Regions from separate parts of the Pseudovibrio sp. SCP20 genome, predicted to be linked through region 3. Evidence: riboswitches for the same ligand, from Rfam matches in the RefSeq annotation. Region 3 holds a riboswitch; each other region holds the start of a gene.
What was found. Region 3 has a riboswitch for thiamine pyrophosphate ahead of thiC (phosphomethylpyrimidine synthase ThiC). Riboswitches for the same ligand answer to the same signal wherever they lie in the genome.
Positions count from the first base shown of each region.

Region 1: linked by a shared signal. The riboswitch ahead of AC3CB2_RS20620 (ABC transporter permease) and the one ahead of thiC (phosphomethylpyrimidine synthase ThiC) in region 3 are both predicted to bind thiamine pyrophosphate.
Region 2: linked by a shared signal. The riboswitch ahead of thiB (thiamine ABC transporter substrate binding subunit) and the one ahead of thiC (phosphomethylpyrimidine synthase ThiC) in region 3 are both predicted to bind thiamine pyrophosphate.

Region 1 covers NZ_JBYMDH010000006.1:45,116-52,324, reverse strand. The annotation lists gene AC3CB2_RS20630 (adenylosuccinate synthase) at 1-239, shown strand, start outside; gene AC3CB2_RS20625 (hypothetical protein) at 277-2,055, shown strand; TPP riboswitch at 2,186-2,294, shown strand; gene AC3CB2_RS20620 (ABC transporter permease) at 2,544-3,176, shown strand; gene AC3CB2_RS20615 (ABC transporter substrate-binding protein) at 3,203-4,141, shown strand; gene AC3CB2_RS20610 (adenylate/guanylate cyclase domain-containing protein) at 4,214-6,046, opposite strand; gene rpoH (RNA polymerase sigma factor RpoH) at 6,536-7,209, opposite strand, start outside.
Region 2 covers NZ_JBYMDH010000004.1:199,221-206,429, forward strand. The annotation lists gene AC3CB2_RS16720 (efflux RND transporter permease subunit) at 1-1,130, opposite strand, end outside; gene AC3CB2_RS16725 (efflux RND transporter periplasmic adaptor subunit) at 1,127-2,635, opposite strand; TPP riboswitch at 2,888-2,994, shown strand; gene thiB (thiamine ABC transporter substrate binding subunit) at 3,016-4,008, shown strand; gene AC3CB2_RS16735 (thiamine/thiamine pyrophosphate ABC transporter permease ThiP) at 3,984-5,531, shown strand; gene AC3CB2_RS16740 (thiamine ABC transporter ATP-binding protein) at 5,518-6,210, shown strand; gene AC3CB2_RS16745 (glutathione S-transferase family protein) at 6,370-7,209, shown strand, end outside.
Region 3 covers NZ_JBYMDH010000004.1:449,707-456,915, forward strand. The annotation lists gene AC3CB2_RS17970 (ABC transporter substrate-binding protein) at 1-716, opposite strand, end outside; gene AC3CB2_RS17975 (N-acetylmuramic acid 6-phosphate etherase) at 846-1,793, opposite strand; gene AC3CB2_RS17980 (metallophosphoesterase family protein) at 1,960-3,927, opposite strand; TPP riboswitch at 4,111-4,231, shown strand; gene thiC (phosphomethylpyrimidine synthase ThiC) at 4,345-6,144, shown strand; gene AC3CB2_RS17990 (FAD-dependent oxidoreductase) at 6,141-7,082, shown strand; gene thiS (sulfur carrier protein ThiS) at 7,079-7,209, shown strand, end outside.

The sequences.
Region 1 (7,209 bases), on a different contig from region 3:
AGCGAATCGATTACCTTCCGGCATCTCAAGGTGCTCAGGCGCGGGTTGTTCCCATTTATGAGACCCTGCCTGGTTGGAAGGAATCAACCAAAGGCGCGCGCACCTGGGCTGAATTACCTGCACAAGCTGTGAAATACGTTCGGCATGTTGAAGAGCTGATTGGTGCTCCGGTCGCTCTGTTATCAACAAGCCCAGAACGTGATGACACAATCCTGGTTCAGAATCCATTCCAGGATTAAGTCGTGAAGTGAAGCTCTGGGGGCAATGGGCAGTTAAATGGCGGACTATAATTCCGTTCTGAAAAAAGCGGTAGCTGGTTTACAAGAGAACACTGGTTCGGCACGGCGGGCAGTTTATCAACGCGCGCGAAATGCAATTGTAAAGCAACTTAAAAGTTACGACCCACCACTGTCTCCCTCCCAGATCACTGAGGAGCAGCTGAAGCTTGAAGAGGCCATTCGTAAGGTCGAAGCGGAAGCTGCTCGCGAGTCTCTCGGGTTGGGGCGGTCCAAAACCACCCCAGCTCCAAGTGCTCCACAGCCGACAGCTCCTCCTGTTTCTGCGGCACCAACTCCTCCACCAGCTGACGACAAGCCAAAGGTTGAGGCAAAGCCTGAAGAGCCTGCACGCGAAGAGCCAAAAGCACCTGCTGCCAAAGCGGATGTGTTTAAAGAAGCTGTTCGTGCGGCACAGGATCTTGGCAATGCTGCACACCAAGCCAATCAGATGGCGCGTGACCAGCTGCCTGAAGCTTCTAAAGAGCGCAAAGAGCCTGATCTTGGTTCTATGGGCGAGAGCGAGCCGAAAGAGCCTGCTGCCTCCCTGCCAACCAAAGGGGCTGTTGAGACCAGCGCTGAAGAGCGCGCCTGGGTTCCTGGCGAAGCTCGTCGCTCCAAGCTGGAGACCAAAGACAAGACCGCTCGCCGCGAGATTGACGAGCCTGCAAAGGTTAAGCCAAAGACAAGCCGTAAACCTGCTTCCTCCCGCAAGCCTGTGGTTGCACAGCGCGTAGGGGACGCGATTGAGCAGGAGGAAGGTCTGAAGCCTTCCAATACATCCGGCATTGTCGGCATGATTGTTATCATCCTGATCATTCTGGGTGTGACTGCAGGCGTTTACAGCCAGCGCGAGGCCATTCTCTCTCTGATCCTGCCAGCTGAAACCAGCGAGACCGGAGAGCCAGAGAGCGCACCAACGGGTGAAGATGAACCACTTCGGGTTCAGCCAGAGCGTGCACCTAAGAAGAACACTGACCGTCTGTTGCCATCTGATGAAGGAGCTAAAGTTTCTCCAGATGCAACACCGGTGACGACAACACGGATTACCCGGAACTCTTCCAGCGCGGCACCAGCAGAAATTGCACCTGCACCAACTGTTGTTCGCAGTGTTGATCCGGCTCCTTCCGCATCCACTGATGATAGTGCTGCACCTCAGGTGCTGCCGGCTAAGGAGCCTGAGCCGCAGACAGCAGGCGTCGAGACAAACTCAGTTCCACCTGCAGAGACTATCGGCACCGAGTCCGAGATTTCTCCAGTGGCACAGCAGAGCATTCTTTACGAAGAAGCTTTGACACCGGGTGCAGCTGGTTCTGCGTCTCGCGGTAACGTGGTTTGGACGCTGGATGAGGTCAATGGCATTTCTGTCATCAAGGCTGTTGCGACACTTCCATCCCGCAATCTCTCTGTTGAGATGACGTTGAAGCCGAACAGCGACCAGTCCCTGCCTGCGAGCCATCTGTTGGAGCTGAACTTCATCTTCCCGGAAGGGTTTGACGGTAAGGGCGTTGAGAAAGTGCCTGGTCTGATCCTGAAGAAGACTGAGTCTGAAGCTGGTGATCCGCTTGATGGGGCTGCTGTGAAGGTTTCTGACACGCTCTTCTGGATTGCTCTTTCTGACAGCAATGAAGAGAAGGCGAAGAACTTGCAGCGTCTTGCTGAGCGCGAATGGATTGATGTTCCGCTGCTGTACAACAGCGGTCGCCGTGCAATGCTGACCTTTGAAAAAGGGACAACTGGCAATAAGGTTGTCGCACAGGCAATCAAGAGCTGGAAGTAATCTGATTTCAGCAAGTTAGATTGATTTTAGAAGGCCTTGGCTCTGTTCGAGCTGAGGCCTTTTTTCATGGCGTTGTCCCCCGGCCTTGGAAAATCTGCTTGCAAACTCCCGTAGAAACGCGCATGGTCCATGCCATTCCGAGGGGTGCTTTTCTTGACGAAAAGCTGAGATTGCCACGAGCTAAACCCTTTGAACCTGATCCGGGTAATGCCGGCGAAGGGACGGGACCTGAGCCATTCTTCCCGGATCTCCATATCTGCAGTTTGTAGTTGGAGGTCCTGTGTCGAAAATTCCTAGAGAGCCAATCTGAGCTCCGTTCTTCCGCCTGTTTGTGATGCCCAATACCATTGTTGGGAAATGACATGCTGAAGCGAGCTTTAATACGAATTCTGCGAAGTCTTTTCGGGATTTTGCTGTTTGTCGCCATTTGGGAAATTGTGGTTCGGATTGGAGAGTTTCCTCCGTTTCTATTGCCAGGTCCGGCGGCGGTGCTTACCGCTTTTCTCAATCAGGGTGCTTTCCTGCTGCATCATGCAGGCATTACCGCCTATGAGACCGTTCTCGGCTTTCTCTTTGGCGTGAGTGCCGGGGCTTCGCTTGCTATCTTGCTGTCGATGTCTCGCCGGGTGCGCCTGTTTTTGCTGCCTCCGATTGCAGCAACTCAATCTCTTCCTGTGTTTGCGATTGCGCCGCTTCTGGTGCTCTGGTTCGGCTTTGGGCTTGCTTCCAAGGTGGTGATGGCGGTGATTGTGATCTTCTTTTCCGTGACCTCAACGTTTTTTGACGGGTTGCGGAGGACGGATCAGTCCTTGCTTGACCTTGGTAAGCTGCACGGTCTCAACCGCTGGCAAATGCTCCGTTACATCCGTATTCCTGCTGCGATGCCGTCTCTGGCGTCAGGCATGCGGATTGCGGCGGTGTTCGCGCCGATTGGTGCAGTGGTTGGAGAATGGGTTGGTGCAAAAGGAGGGCTGGCTTTCATCATGTTGCAATCCAACGCACGCATGCAAACAGCGACCATGTTTGCAGCGCTGATCTTGCTTGCGGTGATGGTGTTGAGCCTGAGGGCAGTTGTTGAGTTCGCCACTTCTCGGATGATCTATTGGCAGAAAGAGATCTAGATCTCAGAGTATGAGGACGTAACCTTATGAAAAAATTAGGTATGCTGTTTGGCGCAGCGATGCTTGCGAGCACACTTCAGGTGCAGGCTGCGGACAAGCTGACGGTGCTGCTCGATTGGTTTGCGAACCCGGACCATGCTCCGATTGTGGTTGCGAAGGCACGGGGCTTCTTTGAGAAGGAAGGGCTTGATGTTGAGCTGATTGAACCAGCTGATCCTTCCATGCCACCAAAGTTGGTTGCTGCCGGGCAGGGGGATATTGCAATCTCCTATCAGCAAACGCTGCATCCGCAGATCGATGAAGGCATGCCGCTGATGCGCATCGGCACGCTGGTTTCCACGCCGCTGAACACGCTGATCGTGTTGGAAGATGGACCGATCAAGGAGATTGCAGACCTGAAGGGCAAGCGTATCGGCTACTCCACGTCCGGCTTTGAAAGCGCGATGCTGGGTAAGATGCTCTCCAATGCTGGCTTGAGTTCTGATGACGTTGAGCTGATCAACGTGAACTTTTCGCTCTCTCCTTCCTTGATTGCGGGACAGGTTGATGCGGTGATTGGTGGTTACCGTAACTTTGAGCTGAACCAGATGGAAATTGAAGGCGCGAAAGGTCGTGCGTTCTATCCGGAAGAGAATGGTGTGCCGGTTTATGATGAGCTGATCTATGTTGCTCACAAGGACAAGCTGGATGATCCACGCCTGAAGAAGTTCATCAGTGCGATTGAGGCGGCAACTGTTTATCTGCTGAACAACCCTCAGGACTCCTGGAAGAGCTTTCTTGAGGTCTACCCAAACCTTGATGATGAGCTGAATAAACGCGCCTGGGCAGACACCCTGCCACGCTTTGCGAGCCGTCCAGCTGCTTTGGATATTGGCCGCTACGAGCGCTTTGCGAACTTCCTGATTGAGCAGGGGCTCATTAAAACAGCGCCTCCAGTGGAAACCTACGCGGTTGAACTGCGCTAACCGTTATAGGTCTAAACCAATTATTGAGCCTCCGAGTTTCGGGGGCTCTTTTTATTTGTAGGCCAAATGCTGTTATTGCGCTGCATCCTTCACCGCTTCGTGCTGCGCCAGATCGCTGAGGATGTACTTCTCGAAAGCCGCATAGATGGCGTTGTACTCGCCGTCAGAGAGGGCCTTGCATTCGTCCAGCAGAGTGAGTGCTTTTTTCTTGTCGTTCTCCTCAAAGAGCGCGAAGACCATGTTGCAGTGGGTGTTCTTGAGTTTGAGGAAGTTTTCCGAAAAAGCGAGGGATGGATCACCGAGTAACGCAAACGAACGCATTAAATAACGGCTGGTTTTGACAGGGATCGTCTCCAGCGTCGCGAGCTCTTGCATCTGGCCGCGGGTGGTTTCGCAGATGAGGAGACTGTGGCCTGCCTCCTTACAATGACGGGCTAAATCATCAGCTAAATCAACGGGTTTGCCCAGTGGGGCATATCTGAAGTGGCGTCTAGTGCCGGTTTCTCCCAGTGTTGCCAGACCTGTTGAGATGCCGATATCCAGCGTGACTGCGTGATCCGTCATGTTTTTCTGATTGAAGTTGAAGCGATCTTTGACATTAAAACGCTTCATCTGCTTCTGCATTTCAATCGCCGTCCGACACGCATGTGCTGCATGGAACGGATCATCCAAAGGGGCGTTCCAGTAGGCGCTTAGGCCCGATGTATTCAGCGTATTCAGTGTTCCATCGTGGATATGGACTTCATCCAAATGTGCGGTTTGGAAGCTGTTAGAAAAGCTTGCGAGATCCTGAGGGGAGAGACCCTCATAATATCGATGAAAATGCCTCAGGCGGGTTGAGAGGCTCGTGATCTCACGTTGTTGACCTTCCAATGGCAGTTGCTCTGATTTTGTAAGCAACTTCTGCATCTGTTTGGGTGCAAGGATACCTGCAAATCGCTCAGTCGTTTTGCTGCGGTGGCTTTTGAAGGTCACTCTTCTGATGGTGCAGGAGATAGCGAATATCAGCAGAATGATGAGCGATGGAAAGAATGGCTCCAGTGCTATGTTGTTAAGAGCAAACTGGTGAAATGCGACGCCATTCATCGCTAGTACGGCGATGACCGCTATGGTCAGGCTAAGCCAGAAGCCTTGTGTTGCTGAAGCGAGCACGACAGCGCCACCGAAAATGATTAGTGCAGCAATCTCAGTGTATTGGCTCCACGTGGGAATGGTGATGAAATTATTAGATTGCAGCGTTTGGAGGGCCTGTGCATGCCGTTCTGACACTCTCGACTGTGTGCCCAGAACAAAAGTGCTGTTTGGTGCTGGCGGCCAAAGTTTAGAGGAGACTTTATCTCGCAGGACGTCGTTTGCCGCAAAAATATAGGCACTGGCTGAACCACTGTTGTAAATCAGCATCTCACCCTTTGAGGTGACGGGAACTTGAAGTTCTGCACTTTCTAACGAGGAGCCTTGCTCTGTTTGAATCAACTGAAAATCATCGGCTTTAGCTGAATTTAAGAGCTTCCAGGCTTGCAGTGTGAGTGAGGGTGCCGGGTTGGCTTTGCTCTCATATTGGAGCTCGTAGAGCAGGGCAGACGCCCCCTTTGCATAGTGTTCATCGCCTTGGAAGCCGACAGCTTCTGAGAACCTTATGTAATTGGAAAGTGGAGGTTTTTCTGCTGTTGCCTGGGTCAAAGGACTGTTGAGCAACACAGGGTAATGGGAGATGATGGTTTGCAGCAGAAGGTCGTGGTTTGGGTATGTCGCTCGTAAGGATGGCTGCAAGGTATCATAGGTTCTGCTTCTCAGTGTTGGTGAAGCAGGATCAGCCTTTCGGAAGTCTGCGTCGATGACCAGTAACTCAGGATTATACTCCCCCAGCTTTTGAAGGATTTGCGCCAGCTCGAGACGCTGATACACCGGCTCCTGCGTTTGCTGGGATGATTCTGGTGTCAAATGGATCGTGTAAACCGGCGGCGCCGATGCTGTGTTTGGCCAAGCCAATTGCAGCGCGTTTTGGCTGAGGTATCCGACGTTTTCCAATACCTGCGGGTATAGGATGCGGAGCAGTATAGCTATAGCTATGATTAAGCAGGATACGACCGCAGCGAGTGCGCGGTTGGTTTGCGACAGCCAGCCAGAGCCGAACATTGTATTTCCCTCCAAGAGGGGAAGCGACCCAACTCACATAAAATCCCCTCATCATTAACCTTAGGAGAGCACCTGAGGGACGACAAGTTTGGCTGTTTATTTAAAAGGATGTTCCTACAGATGATTTGTATTTTAAGTTAATTCAGCTCAAATTGTGTGCATGTAAGCGTTACAATGCAGACAGCATCCATCGTGGCTGTGCAATCAGCGTCCATTTTCATCTGGCTGGGAAACGTACCCCCTGAGCGGGAGTACGTGTTATGCACTTGCGTGTTGGGCAGCCATTGCCATTGCGCTTTCTTGAACGGCCTTCTGGACCTTTTCAAAAGCACGCACTTCAATCTGGCGAACACGTTCGCGGCTGACACCAAACTCGGTGGAAAGCTCTTCCAGAGTGATTGGGTTCTCTGACAGACGACGGGCTTCAAAAATGCGGGTTTCACGTTCGTTGAGAACGCTCATCGCATTTTTCAGCATGTCACGGCGCACGTCATACTCTTCCTGCTCAGCAAGCACAGCTTCCTGACTTTCGGAGTCGTCGACGAGCCAATCCTGCCATTCGCTGGATTCACCTTCGCTGGAGCGCAGTGGAGCGTTCAGAGAAGAGTCGCCACCCAAACGGCGGTTCATGGAAACAACTTCGTTTTCCGTTACGCCGAGCGTTGTTGCAATCTGCTGGACCTGTTCCGGACGCAGATCACCGTCTTCAAATGCCTGAATTTTGCCTTTGACGCGGCGCAGGTTGAAGAATAGGCGTTTCTGGTTTGCGGTGGTGCCCATTTTAACCAGCGACCAAGTGCGCAGGATATACTCCTGAATGGACGCTTTAATCCACCACATCGCATAGGTTGCCAGTCGGAAGCCTTTGTCCGGCTCAAATCGTTTTACAGCCTGCATCAGGCCTACGTTACCTTCGGAGATGACTTCGCCCA
Region 2 (7,209 bases), 250 kb from region 3:
GCCGTCAGAATACCAAGTGGCAGTGAGATCAGGATCACCAATGATGATCTGAGATGCAGCAGGAAGATCGCACAGACCAGAACCACCACCAGAAACTCTTCGGTAAGCTTTTGGGTCAGGTTATCAATGGCCCGTTCAATCACGCCGGAGCGATCATAAGTGGTTACAATCTCAACACCTTCCGGCAAGTTGGGCTTCAGCTCATTCAGTTTAGCCGTCACACCCTCAATGGTGCGCAGCGGATTCTCACCCCAGCGCATAATCACGACGGCTCCGACAGAGTCACCCTCACCATTCAAGTCTGCCACGCCTCGACGCATTTGCGGACCGAGGCGAATTTCGGCCACATCCTCAAGCGTAAGAGCCGCACCCCGTTCATTCACTTTGATCGGAATTTGCTTCAGGTCTTCAATGGACTGAATATAACCAGTGGCGCGGACCATATACTCTGCCTCTGCCATCTCGATAACGCTACCGCTGGTCTCACGGTTTGCGTTCTCAATCGTGCTCATCAGCTCTGGCAGTGTCACTCCATAGGCACGCAGTTTATTGGGATCAGCAACAACCTGATACTGCTTGACCATGCCGCCAATGGTTGCCACTTCAGAAACCCCACTGACGGTTTGAAGCTCAAACTTCAGCCACCAATCCTGCAAGGATCGGAGTTGCGCCAGATCATGATTGCCGGTTCGGTCGATCAGCGCATACTGATAGATCCAGCCTACACCCGTTGCATCCGGTCCAAGTTCAGGCGTTACACCATCCGGCAGTTTGGCGCCCACCTGAGCCAGATATTCCAGCACCCGACTGCGCGCCCAGTAAAGATCGGTGCTGTCTTTGAACACCACGTAAACGTAGGAATCGCCATAAAACGAGAACCCGCGCACATCGATCACATCCGGCACGGACAACATGGCAGTGGCGATTGGATAGGTTACCTGATCTTCAATAACCTGAGGTGCCTGACCGTCATAAGGGGTCTTGATGATCACCTGAACATCGGAAAGGTCCGGGATCGCATCAACGGGTGTTTCCTTCAGTGCCCAGATACCGCCAAGTGTCAACATCACCGCAGCCATCAGAACGATCACACGGTTCTTGATGGAAGCACGGATTATGGAGCCAATCATTTGTCATCGGCCCCCACCGGTTCAGCTGGTGCTGATTTGGAGAGCTTTTCTCCACTCTCGCGCATCTCGACAAGGCTGAAGCGTTTGTCTGAGCCTCGCGTGATAGCAAACTCAATTTGCTTGTTCGCAGACACATCAAACTCGTCCAGATTGCCACGAACCGCAAAAGTGGTTTCCATCTTTGGCCAGTCTAGCTCGTTGATCGCCGCGTGACGGATAGTGATAGTGTTGGCCTCCGGGTCAACGCGGGTAACAGTCCCTTCAGACCAGATGGGAGCACCTTGCGCCAGCGACATCCGTTCCATTCCAGCAGAGAGAGAGCTTTCACTGTCGATCAGGAACTGCGCTGAAGTGACAACTTCATCGCCAGGCTGCAGACCTTGCAGGATCTCCGTCCGGCTGCCTTCACCAAAACTACCAGTCAAACCGGGTGTTACAATACGTGGCTGAAAGGTGCCTTCCTCCGTTTGCAGGATTACCCGTTCAGACATACCTGTGCGGATCAATGCGCTGGTGGGAATGGTGATCGCATTTCGTGTTTCGGAAGGAATGATCGTGACACGGCCAAACATGTTAGGACGTAAAAAGCCCTTTGAGTTATCGAAATGCAGGCGAACAGGCAGAGTACGAGTGACTGAGTCCAGCTCCGGATAGATGTAGTCAATCCGTCCATCCAACACTTTACCGGGAAGATGTTCAAAGCTGGCCAGCACTTCACTGTTTGGGCTTAGCCGGGCAATATCTTGCTCAAACACATCCACCATCAGCCAGACAGAAGAGAGATCTGCAAGCGTCAAAGCGATGGAATCTGGCTGCAGATACATGCCATCCGCAGCTTCCAGTGTGGTCACCACACCGGATTGAGGCGCAAAAACCTTGAAGACATCCGCGGGCTTGCTGGCCCGGGCCATCTGATCAATCTGTGCTGGATCAATACCATAGTTTTGAAGCTGGATACGGATGTTTTGTTCAGCAGCTTGATCACCTCTTCGCACTGCCCTGATCAGGTCAGCACTGGCAACCGTCACTTCCGGCGCGTAGACGGTGAAGAGCAGATCACCCTTTTCAACGGGATCACCAACGGCGCGTATATTGAGCTTCTGGATCCATCCTTCGGTCCGCAGATGAACCTGACTGGAACGGTGCTCATCATAGCCAACAAAGCCAACGCTTTCGATTTTCTGAGAAATCGGCTCCACACTGGCAATCGCTGTACGGACACCAATCGTATTGATGACACTCGGTGAAAGCGTCACTCCAGTCCCGTTTGGCTGAGCTTCCTCGCCAGCATAAACAGGGATGAGATCCATACCCATGGGGGACTTACCGGGTTCATCGCGCCGGAAGTTCGGGTCCATAGGCGCAACCCAATACAGAATCTCTTTGTCCGTGGCACCAGAACTTCCCGAAGTCCAATCCATTGAACTTCCAAGAAAAATCCCAAGCCCAGCCGAGACACTCGCAACAACCGCAAACCCAACCACAACTGCGTACTTACTACGCATCGGTCCTGTCCTGCTCTACCAATCACCGGTCCAACCTGAAGTCATCCGCCAGCATCCGAAAACACCAACGCCACTCCAAGTCCACACCATTACGCCGCTTTTCGCTGACATAAAACAGCACAAAACAGCCTAGAGCCGAACATCATAATCGTTCCAGTTACTGGAAGGTCAAGTGTTCTCGTTAACCCCAATTTTGTTAGCTCTTCAATTTGCTGCTTACAGTTGCACTGCTCTTCTTTTCCAGTTAAGAACCGCTTGACCTCGGGGTGCGCGCTTTTGTCGTGCTGAGATGCCAGATTGGTGAACCCGTTGAACCTGAACCGGCTAGAACCGGCGGAGGGAAGGGTACCGGTTTCATCCATCCTTGCCCTCTCGCCGCAATGGAGGATGACTTGAAACATCTGTTAATTGCTGCGGGATTACTCACTGCAACATCGGCAATGGCTGCCGAAAAACCTGAACTCACCGTTTACACCTATGACAGCTTCGTTTCCGACTGGGGCCCGGGCCCTAAAGTGGAAGAAGCCTTTGAAGCGATCTGCGAGTGTGATCTGAACCTTGTTGGTGTTGAAGATGGCGCAGCGTTGCTTTCCCGCCTTCGTCTTGAAGGCAACAACACGGATGCAGATGTTGTTCTGGGGTTGGATACCAACCTGATTGAAACAGCCAAAAAGACTAGTCTGTTTGCACCGCATTCAGTTGACGCGAAGTACACACTGCCGGTGGACTGGGCAGATGAGACCTTTGTGCCTTATGACTGGGGCTACTTCGCATTCGTGCATAAAAAGGGCGCAACGGTTCCTTCTAGTTTCCGCGAGCTGGCCGAGAGTGACACCAAGATCCTCATTCAAGATCCACGCTCTTCCACTCCGGGCCTTGGCCTGCTGCTTTGGGTAAAATCTGCTTATGGTGATGAAGCTGCGGATATCTGGGCAGGGCTTTCCGATAATATCGTGACTGTTACCAAAGGCTGGTCTGAAGCCTATGGTCTCTTCCTTGATGGGGAAGCAGAGATGGTGCTCAGCTACACCACGTCTCCGGCTTATCATCTGATTACTGAGGAAGATGACAGCAAAACCACCGCGGCGTTTGATGAAGGCCACTACATGCAGGTGGAAGTGGCAGCGAAACTCGCGGGCACCGACCAGCCGGAGCTGGCGGATAAGTTCCTGAACTTCATGGTTTCTGACGCTTTCCAGAGCATCATCCCAACAACCAACTGGATGTACCCTGCAGTTACGCCTGCAAGCGGTCTTCCAGCAGGTTTCGAAACCTTGCAAACACCTGAAAAGGCTTTGCTGCTTGCACCTGAAGACGCAGTTGCTGCACGACGTGAGGCTCTGCCGGAATGGCTCGAAGCGCTCAGCCAGTAAGCTCGCTTCCCGGAGTTGCCGCGGCATTGCTCGTCGCGGCACTCATTCTTGGCACGCTGGCTGCTGTTGCGCTGCGTGCTGAAGCCGGGCATGGGTTTTCTTCTTCAGACTGGGCGGCACTTAAGTTTACGCTCACCCAAGCCGTGCTTTCAGCCTTGATCAGCGTGGGGTTGGCGGTGCCTGTTGCACGCGCGCTGGCACGCCGCAGGTTTAAAGGCCGCAGCCTGTTGATCGCCTTGCTAGGCGCCCCGTTCATCCTTCCGGTTATTGTTGCCATTCTTGGCTTACTGCAGGTTTTTGGACGTTCCGGCTGGATCTCAGAGGTATTGGTTTACTTCGGCGCATCTCCCATCCGTATCTATGGCTTGCATGGTGTTGTACTGGCTCATGTGTTCTTCAATCTACCGCTAGCAACGCGCCTCATATTGCAGGGGTGGCAAGAGGTGCCGTCGGAGCGTTTTCGCCTTGCGGCTCAGTTGGGGTGCGACGGCTGGTCTTTGTTCCGCCTGATCGAGCTTCCCATGCTCAAACGCATTTTACCCGGCGCACTAGCCGTAATTTTTGCCATTTGTCTCACCAGTTTTGCCGTTGCACTTACTCTTGGCGGAGGTCCCCGCGCGACAACGATAGAGCTGGCGATTTATCAGGCCTTTACCTATGATTTTGACCTTGGGCGCGCCGCTCTGCTCTCTGCCCTGCAATTGGCGCTGACAGCGGCAGCAGCCTTTGCAGCTCTGAAGCTTTCACGAGGCGAAGGCTTTGGTGCGGGATTGGACAGAGCCATTCAACGCTGGGATGGCGGTACGCCTGTCATCGATAGCTTCTGGATCATACTTGCTGCTGTCTTCCTGCTTCTGCCACTCAGCGCTGTTGCGCTTTCTGGTGTCACAGGTCTTCTTTCTCTGCCGTTCTTGGTGATCAAATCTGCATTGATCTCGGTTGGAGTGGCCTCAGTCAGCACCTTCATTCTGTTGCTGCTTGCATTACCGATGGCTGCAGCAATTGCTGTTAGAAAGCCCGGCACGGTGGAACTTGCAGGCATCCTTGGCCTTGCAGCCTCTCCACTGGTGATCGGTACAGGGCTGTTCATCATCATCCGCCCTTGGGCAAACCCAACAGATCTTGCATTACCTGTCACCGCGCTGGTCAATGCAGCCATGGCCCTGCCGTTCGCCCTGCGCATTCTGGTTCCGGCTGCGAAAGATACTGTGTCCCGTCATGGACGTCTGGCGTTATCTTTGAACATGGAAGGCTGGGTGTTCTTCACGCGTGTCTTTATTCCGCGCATGAGGCCACAGATTGGCTTTGCTGCTGGCCTTGCTGCCGCGCTTTCCATGGGCGATCTGGGTGTGATTGCTCTTTTCGCTGACCCGGAGATTGCAACTCTGCCTTTGCAGATCTATCGCCTCATGGGGGCTTACAAGATGGAAGCGGCGGCAGGTGGAGCCCTGTTGTTGCTGGTGTTGTCCATGTCTTTATTCTGGCTCTTAGACCGAGGAGGACGCTGGCATGCTGAAGCTTGAGTCTTGCGTAATCGCCAATGGCGCCTTTCAGCTGCACGCAGATGTCAGCATAGAAGCTGGCAGCAGTGTTGCCGTGATTGGCCCATCAGGCGCAGGCAAATCGACCCTGCTGGAAGCGATTGCCGGTTTCCGCCAGATCTCTATGGGGCACGTCTCATGGAAGGGGCAGGATCTGACAGAACTGGCCCCGGGCAAACGCCCAATCGCGATGTTGTTTCAGGATGGCAACCTCTTTCCTCACCTCACAGCTGAGCAGAACGCAGCACTTGGTCTGCGTCCAAGCGGCAAACTCTCAAAAACAGAGCACGCTCAGGTCGCTGCTGCGCTGGAGCGGGTTGGCCTTGCCGGGATGGGAACGCGCAAACCCGCTGAACTGTCTGGCGGCCAACAAAGCCGCGTTGCGCTTGCCCGCGTACTCGTGCAACACCGCGACTTACTCTTGCTTGATGAACCCTTCGCCGCACTTGGCCCAGCCTTAAAGGCCGAAATGCTGGATCTGGTTGCAGAGCTAGCAGCAGAGACAGGCACCACCCTCCTGATGGTCAGCCACGATCCACAAGATGCCCGCCGCATAACCAACCAAGCCATGCTGGTTGCAGGCGGCACCGTCCATCCCCCTGCCGAAACCACACAACTCCTGGACAATCCTCCACCGGCCTTGAAGGAGTATTTGGGGTAGTTCTTCGTTCTGGAGCTCATCAGCCGCACGCAAAAGCGTGATTGGCGTCCTTTTGGTATTTCTGATTTTATCTCTCAAACAGTACGTGTACGGTCCGGACTGAGTTCCGGTTTTGTGTGCGCTACGCTTTGGTTTTTCAACTGGAAAGAGGTTTAAATCATGGGTTTGCTTCAGGATGGACGCTGGGTTGATCGTTGGTATGACACCTCTAAAGCGGGTGGGCGATTTGAGCGCAAAGCATCTCAGTTTCGAAACTGGGTCACCGCAGATGGTCAATCTGGCCCCAATGGGACCGGTGGGTTCAGAGCAGAAGCGGGTCGTTATCACCTCTATGTTTCACTCGCGTGCCCATGGGCTCACAGAACTCTAATCTTTCGGAGCCTCAAAGGCCTTGAGGATATGATTTCATTGTCCGTCGTCCATTGGCATATGGCCGAGAATGGATGGACCTTCGAAGAAGGGGAAGGCGTTCAACCGGATATCATCAACCATGCCGAGTTCATGTATCAGGTCTATACTGCAGCTCAATCAGACTACTCAGGCCGTGTGACAGTCCCTGTCCTTTGGGACAAAGAGAACAATACGATTGTCTCCAACGAATCCTCCGAGATTATTCGGATGTTCAACTCAGCTTTTGATGGTGTCGGAGCGAAATCAGGCGATTACTATCCTAAAGCTCTGAGAACCGAAATCGATGCATTGAATGACCGTATCTACACCACAGTCAACAATGGCGTTTACAAAGCCGGGTTTGCAACAACACAAGCCGCCTATGAAGAAGCTTTGTATCCTTTGTTCGAGACGCTGGACTGGCTCGAAAGTAAGCTTGCGAAACATCGGTACTTGACTGGCGCAGCAATAACCGAGGCTGACTGGCGATTGTTTACAACGCTGGTACGTTTTGATCCTGTCTATGTGGGACACTTCAAATGCAATCTGCGGCGGATACAGGATTACCCGAACTTATCCGGTTACCTTCGAGATCTCTACCAACAACCG
Region 3 (7,209 bases):
CCGTCACCAAGGTATGGTCCCCAGCTGGCCAGAACCTCAAACGGCTTCACCCAGCCTTCGTCTGTCAGTTTGCCTGTACCGGCGACGATGGCTTTGCGGCCCTCTTCACCCTTCCAGTACATAGGACCGATGTTCTGGTAACCCATGGCAGCGGATTCCCACTGATCCAGTGTGCCCATGGCCATTGGAATGTAGTTGTCATCTTCCTTGATTTTGTCGAGCACTGCCATGAACTCAGCCTGAGTTTTTGGTGGCTCGACACCGATCTCAGCGAAGGCATCCTTGTTGTAGATGAAGCCGTGGATCACTGCAGCCATTGGCACGCAGAAAGTCGCGCTGCCATCATCCGTACTCCAGGCACCTTTGGCTGAATCCGGGAAGTTGTCGAGCGTTGCCATGCCCTGAAGGTTCTTCAGGTAGCCTTTGCTGTAAAGGTCCAGCGAACCGTCGAACGGGCGACAGGTGATCAGATCACCAGCGGTGCCACCTTCCAGCTTTGCATTGAGTGCCGCATTGTACTGCACCGGAGCAGTTGGCGTGAACTTGATTTTGATATCGGGATGCGCCTTCATAAACGCAGGCAGAATGGTTTCCTGCCAGATGCTCAAATCATCGTTACGCCAGCTTTCAATTGTCAGCTCTGAAGCGGCAAATGCGAAGGACGCGGAGCCCAGCAGCAAAGACGCAGCAATGCCCGATGACAAATAGTGTTTCATAAATTCCTCCCATAACAAATGATCGAATACCGCCTTGAAAAACTGCCGGTATCGCAATTCGCCTGCCCCCCAGCGGGCGAATATTCTTTTAGGCATCAGGTGATTGAAATAGCTCACCTGATGCAAAAGCTATTCGGGTTGATGCAACCCAAGAACCTGAAGAGATTCTCTCAAATCTCCCTGAGTTTCTACCAATACATTGGTGGCTTGTTGTTTGGTTGCACCAAGCACCAACAGTACAGCCAGCTTAATCTGACTACCGCTTTCATGCAGAGATGCTGCAGCTTTTTCCTGCGAACAACCCGTGAGTGAGACCACCATGTCTTTTGCGCGCTGATCCAGTTTATCGTTGGTCAGCTGCATATCGACCATGTAACCGCGATATACCTTGTTCAGCCTCACCATCAGGGCAGTGGAGAACAGGTTGAGAGCTGCCTTTTGGCTAGTCCCTGCTGATAGTCGCGTAGAGCCAGCCAGCACTTCCGCACCAGTTCTTAAAAGAATTTCGTGCTCCGCATCTGCCAGCAATGGACTCTGCGGATTGTTGGCTAATGATATGGTCAGTGCACCTGAGGCACGGGCTGTCTGGATTGCAGCACGGGTGAATGGCGTGGTTCCACTGGCAGCCAGACCCAATACAACGTCCTGAACGCCAACCTTATGTTCTATGATAAAGTTTCGGCCTGCTTCTACGCTGTCTTCGGCTCCTTCCTGAGGACGCAGAAGACCTGCTTCGCCGCCTGCCAAACCGTAGATCAAACGCTCTTCTGGCCAACCGAATGTGGGAATGAGTTCAATGCCGTCCAGTACGCCAAGACGACCTGAAGTTCCTGCCCCAACATAAACGAGCCGCCCCTCGCCTGCCTGTAGTCGCTGAGCAGCCGCATCAATTGCGGTCTCCAGTTCTCCCAGTGCTGCCCAGACTGCATTGAGGGCCTGCACTTGGCCACCCAGCAATGCTTTGAGAACCTCATCGGTCCCCCATGTTTCCAAGCCTGCGTAACGTGAAGATCTTTGCTCGGTTTCTCGCCATTCTCGTGGATTGGAATGTTCTGGAAACCCGACTTTTCTGGACATGCTGGACACGAGACTCTCCCTGATACCAATAGCATACCAACAACTCGCGATATGGCAATGATATATTAGAGAGAGCCCTTAATTTGGGTAATTCTAATAAATTTCCAGCATTTACCTGAGACAGTTGCAGACCACAGGTATTATTTTGGCTCTAGATTTTTTGCTGTTAATCCCAGCGAGCTTCTTCTTCCCGGCGTACGAACACAACCTGCCGACCATCTGGCAGCAGCTGGCTGATTTGATCGGGCCCACCATGTTCGTCAAACTCAACTAATCCAATGCCACTTGCATTCAGCAGGCGGCGACCGTGTTGTGTGCCAACCGGTTTGCGCGGGATCACTTTCATCCCACGGCGTCTCGTGAGCCAGTTTAGCGGTGAGCGCGGCGCATAGAGCCAACGGTTCAGATGATCGAGTTTGTCCAGCAGCTTTGCGGGGAACTCGTTCTTGATGCCGCTACTGCAGATTTGCCAGATGTCCGGCCCTCTGGAATGGCCGCGCAGTTCTACGTCATACACAAACGAGTAATGCACATCTCCGGAGAGGATCGTGAAACGGTCTGGCGTTTTCCGGTGACGGAACACATTCAAAATGCCATCTGCCGTTCCCGGATGAGCCATCCAGTATTCAGCGTCCACCATGAGTGGCTTGCCCATGAAGGTGAGTAACTTCTGAAGGGTCTCAATCAGCTTAACCCCGAAAATCGGCGCAGCGGACACAAGCAGAACGGCATCTTTGCCGCGTAAAGATCGTTGAAGGTCTGTGACGGCCTCCCAATCTAACAGACCAGAAGGCAGATACCCTGCACGCTCTGATCTCCATCTGCGTGTGCGGGTATCCAGCACCAACAGTGGCGGATCCAGCTCCCAGTGGTAGTCCCAGTTCTCAAAGTCAAAGAGGTGATCCAGAAACTCATCGTAGGCGCTTGTGCCGGGTGTCTTGAAAACCTCAGTCATCTCATCCAGCAGACCACCCGCGAAGGCTTCCGGTTTATTGCCCCAGCCCTGATTGAGCATGTAGGCGCATAAAGCATTGCCGATGATGCGGCGGGAGAACGGGTGACCATAGGCGGTCTCTTCCCAATCGCGATTGAGATTCCAGTCGTCCGTGACATCATGATCATCAAAGATCATCGCAACTGGCAAATGCGCAAAGAGCCTGCGGACTTGGCTCAGGCCTGAGACAAACTCCTTCAGGATTTCCTGCTCTGTCTCATAAAGCTCTGTTTCTTCAGGTGTTAGACCCTCAGGTTTATCTGTCTCAACCAGATCCCAAGCAGCGGGAGACCAGACAAGCAGATACATTGCCAAAAATTCAGCAAGTGTAATCAGATGGTTGTGAGCATGGTCTGCCGTAAAAATCGGCTTCTCTACCCCGCCAAACAAGACAACCCAGAGCTTCCGGTTCTTCTCCAGATTAGGCAGAAACTTTTCACGCCGATAGTAGGTATCACCATGGCTATACAGATCTGATGCAACGTCGGGGATCTTGCTTTCCAAGCCACTCAACTGCTCTTCTGAAATGCCAAGCTTTTCGATGAGCGAATGGATTGCTCGCAGCATTGGGCCAGCAACGTCATCAGAGTAAATCTGGTCACCGCTCATCACCAATGCAGCGGGCCAATTTTCCTGATCGATCTTGGTCCCACCATTCGATGCAATATGCTTTGCCAGAAACTGGTCCGCAGCAACCAAACCATCACCAGACTCGTGATGTGGCTTGCGGCAAGAGCCGTGCAGAAGCGAAGACACTTTGGAGCTGAGAAGGAAGCCGGGAAGCGATTGACCTTCATAACAAAGATCAGGTGCCCAAGCCGTTTGATCTTGCCAGCCTGCTGCCTCATCATCTGCCATGCGCAAAGATAGGCGATAGTCGACCCAGACATCCTGTGGCAGCGGCTGATGGAGCGGAAGATCGATCAACAGGTAATGGAGGTGCGTGCCTGCTGAAATCAGGTTCACCTCTGCCTGCTTTTTGGAAAGCTCATAGGTTTGCGGATCACCGCCTTGGGGCAGGAGCTCCAGCTTTACATCTGCCGGTGCGCGGACAGCGAGCCAGAAGGTTAAACGGGTGGTTTCTAATCGCCGCAGAATAGGGCCGACAAGAACAGACGGGAGAGAAGAGGTTTCAGGCATTCGTTGATATTATTAGTTGCGATATCCAGAAGTGAAATTCGTAGATGAGAGATAGGTGCGCAAACCTCAAAATCCAATAAGGGCCAACAACTCCTCTCTCACCAAAGCCAAACTACAGAAGATTTCTGAACCTCACCTGAACCGAACCTGCCTTGACAGGCCCTTCTAATAGGTCTAGCAAAAACACGTATGCAGGGGAGTCTCACCTAGGAGACTGAGAGGCTGACAGAGCGCAAACTCGGCGACGCGACCCTTTGAACCTGACCCAGTTGATACTGGCGTAGGAAGCACGGGTCGCGCGGCCTGTTATCAGGGGTATTGTATCCACCGCGATCCACTCAGCAGGAGATCTTCCTGCCGTTTCCCAGCCAAAACTCATCTGGTGTCTTTCGAGTTATGAACTTGAGGAGCACCATTATGACTAGCCCAAAGCCATCCATCACCACAGGCTCCTTGCCTGCATCACGCAAGATCTACGTGAATGGCAATCTGCATGAAGACGTGCGTGTCCCGATGCGCGAAATCAGCGTCCATCCAACAGCAGGCGAACCACCGTTGCCAATCTATGACAGCTCCGGCCCCTACACTGATCCTGCTGTCACAACCAGTATTTCCGAAGGTCTGCCAACAGTACGGCGCAAGTGGATCAAGGCTCGCGGAGATGTGGAAGTTTATGAAGGTCGTGAGATCAAACCAGAAGACAACGGTTTCGCGCAGGGTGAGCGGTTGGTTGCCGAATTTCCGGTGAAGCCGCAGCCGCTGCGTGGCAAGGACGGCAAGGCTGTGACACAGCTGGCTTATGCCCGCGCAGGCATCATCACGCCGGAGATGGAGTTTGTTGCTATCCGCGAGAACCAGATGCGGGAAGCGGCCTCAGAAGAGCGGTCCGGCAATGACTGGGGCGCGAGCATTCCTGATTACGTGACGCCGGAGTTTGTTCGGGACGAAGTAGCGGCAGGTCGTGCAATTATCCCCTCCAACATCAATCACCCAGAGAGCGAGCCGATGATCATTGGCCGAAACTTTCTGGTCAAGATCAACGCCAATATGGGCACGTCCGCTGTCACCTCCTCCATGGAGGAAGAGGTAGACAAGATGGTCTGGGCGATCCGTTGGGGAGCGGATACGGTTATGGACCTCTCAACTGGTCGGAACATTCACAACACTCGCGAGTGGATCATCCGCAATAGCCCGGTGCCGATTGGCACGGTTCCGCTTTATCAGGCACTGGAGAAGGTGAATGGCATTGCTGAAGACCTGACTTGGGAGATCTTCCGTGACACGCTGATCGAGCAGGCTGAGCAAGGGGTTGATTACTTCACCATTCATGCCGGCGTACGTCTGCACATGGTGCCGATGACTGTGAACCGCGTAACTGGCATTGTTTCTCGTGGCGGCTCCATCATGGCCAAGTGGTGTCTCCATCATCACAAGGAAAGCTTCCTTTATGAGCATTTTGCGGAGATCTGCGATATCTGCCGCCAGTATGATGTGGCCTTCTCCCTTGGTGATGGTTTACGTCCAGGTTCCATTGCGGATGCCAATGATGAAGCACAGTTTGCAGAACTGGAAACGCTTGGCGAGCTGACCAAGATCGCTTGGGCCAAGGATTGTCAGGTGATGATTGAAGGTCCGGGCCATGTGGCCATGCATAAGATCAAGGAGAACATGGATAAGCAGCTGGAATGCTGTCATGAAGCTCCGTTCTACACGCTTGGCCCTCTCACCACTGACATTGCTCCTGGTTATGACCACATCACTTCCGGCATCGGCGCCGCGATGATTGGTTGGTTTGGCTGTGCCATGCTTTGCTATGTGACGCCTAAGGAGCATCTGGGGTTGCCGGATCGGGATGACGTGAAGACTGGCGTAATCACCTACAAGATTGCAGCTCATGCTGCTGATTTGGCCAAGGGATTGCCGGGTGCTCAGCGACGGGATGATGCCTTGTCTCGTGCGCGCTTTGAGTTCCGTTGGGAGGATCAGTTCAACCTATCCCTCGACCCGGAAACAGCGCGCAACTTCCATGATGAAACATTACCGAAAGACGCGCACAAGGTGGCGCATTTCTGTTCCATGTGCGGACCTAAATTCTGCTCCATGCGGATCTCTCATGACATCCGCGCAGAAGCTCAAAAGGAAGGCATGGAAGCGATGGCGGCCAAGTTCCGTGAAGGTGGTGAGCTTTACCTTCCATTGGCGGAGGCAGAGCAGTGATTACGATTGCAGGAGCTGGCCTTGCGGGGCTGGCTTCCGCCTATGAACTGGCAAAGCGTGGTGGATCTGTCACCATCTTCGAGAGGGCAGAACAACCCGGAGAAAACAGCGTTGCCCGGTTCGCAGGTGGTATGCTGGCCCCTTTTTGTGAACGAGAAAATGCGGAAGAGAATGTCATCACACTTGGATGCACCGCGGCTGATTGGTGGGCTCAGGTCACACCAGTTACACGGCATGGAACGCTTGTGATGGCACCGCCCCGAGATCAGGCAGAACTGACACGGTTTGCACGTCGGACATCTCATTTTGATGAAGTTGATGGGCAGATAATCGCTCAGCTTGAACCTGCTTTGAAAGGTCGGTTTGAGCGAGGGCTTTTCTTCAAAGAAGAGGCGCATCTTGATCCAAGGCAGGCGCTTGTTGATCTGACAAAGGCAGTTGAAGAGCTTGGCGTGGAGATCCGCTATGGCACTGACGCACCTTCGCGGGTTGATCTCAACTGCACGGCGATGGCAGCTGGTCTGCCTGACTTGCGGGCTGTTCGTGGTGAGATGGCTGTTTTGCATTGCCCGGAGGTTGAGCTGTCTCGTGTCATCCGTCTCTTGCATCCGCGTATGCCGCTTTATCTGGTGCCGCGTTCTGATGGCCTCTTCATGATTGGGGGGACGATGGTTGAGAGTAACTCAGACCGGCCGCCTACACTCAGATCTCTCACCGAGATGATGAGCGCGGCCTTCGCAATTCATCCTGCCTTTGCAGAGGCAAGCGTGGTGGAGATTGGAGCAGGTTTACGGCCTGCGTTCCCTGACAACCTTCCTTGCCTTGTTGAGAACGATGGTGTGCTTCACCTCAACGGGCTTTATCGCCATGGCTTTTTGCTGGCTCCGGCAATGGCACAGCAAGCAGCGGAGCAGCTTTTATCGGAGACATGCAAATGAAGATCATCGTGAATGCAGAACCGCGCGAGGTTGCTGGCAAAACTTTGGCTGATGCTCTTACCGATCTGGAGTTTACCAGCCCAGCGATCGCAGCAGCCCTGAATGGTAACTTCGTACCGCGTGAGGA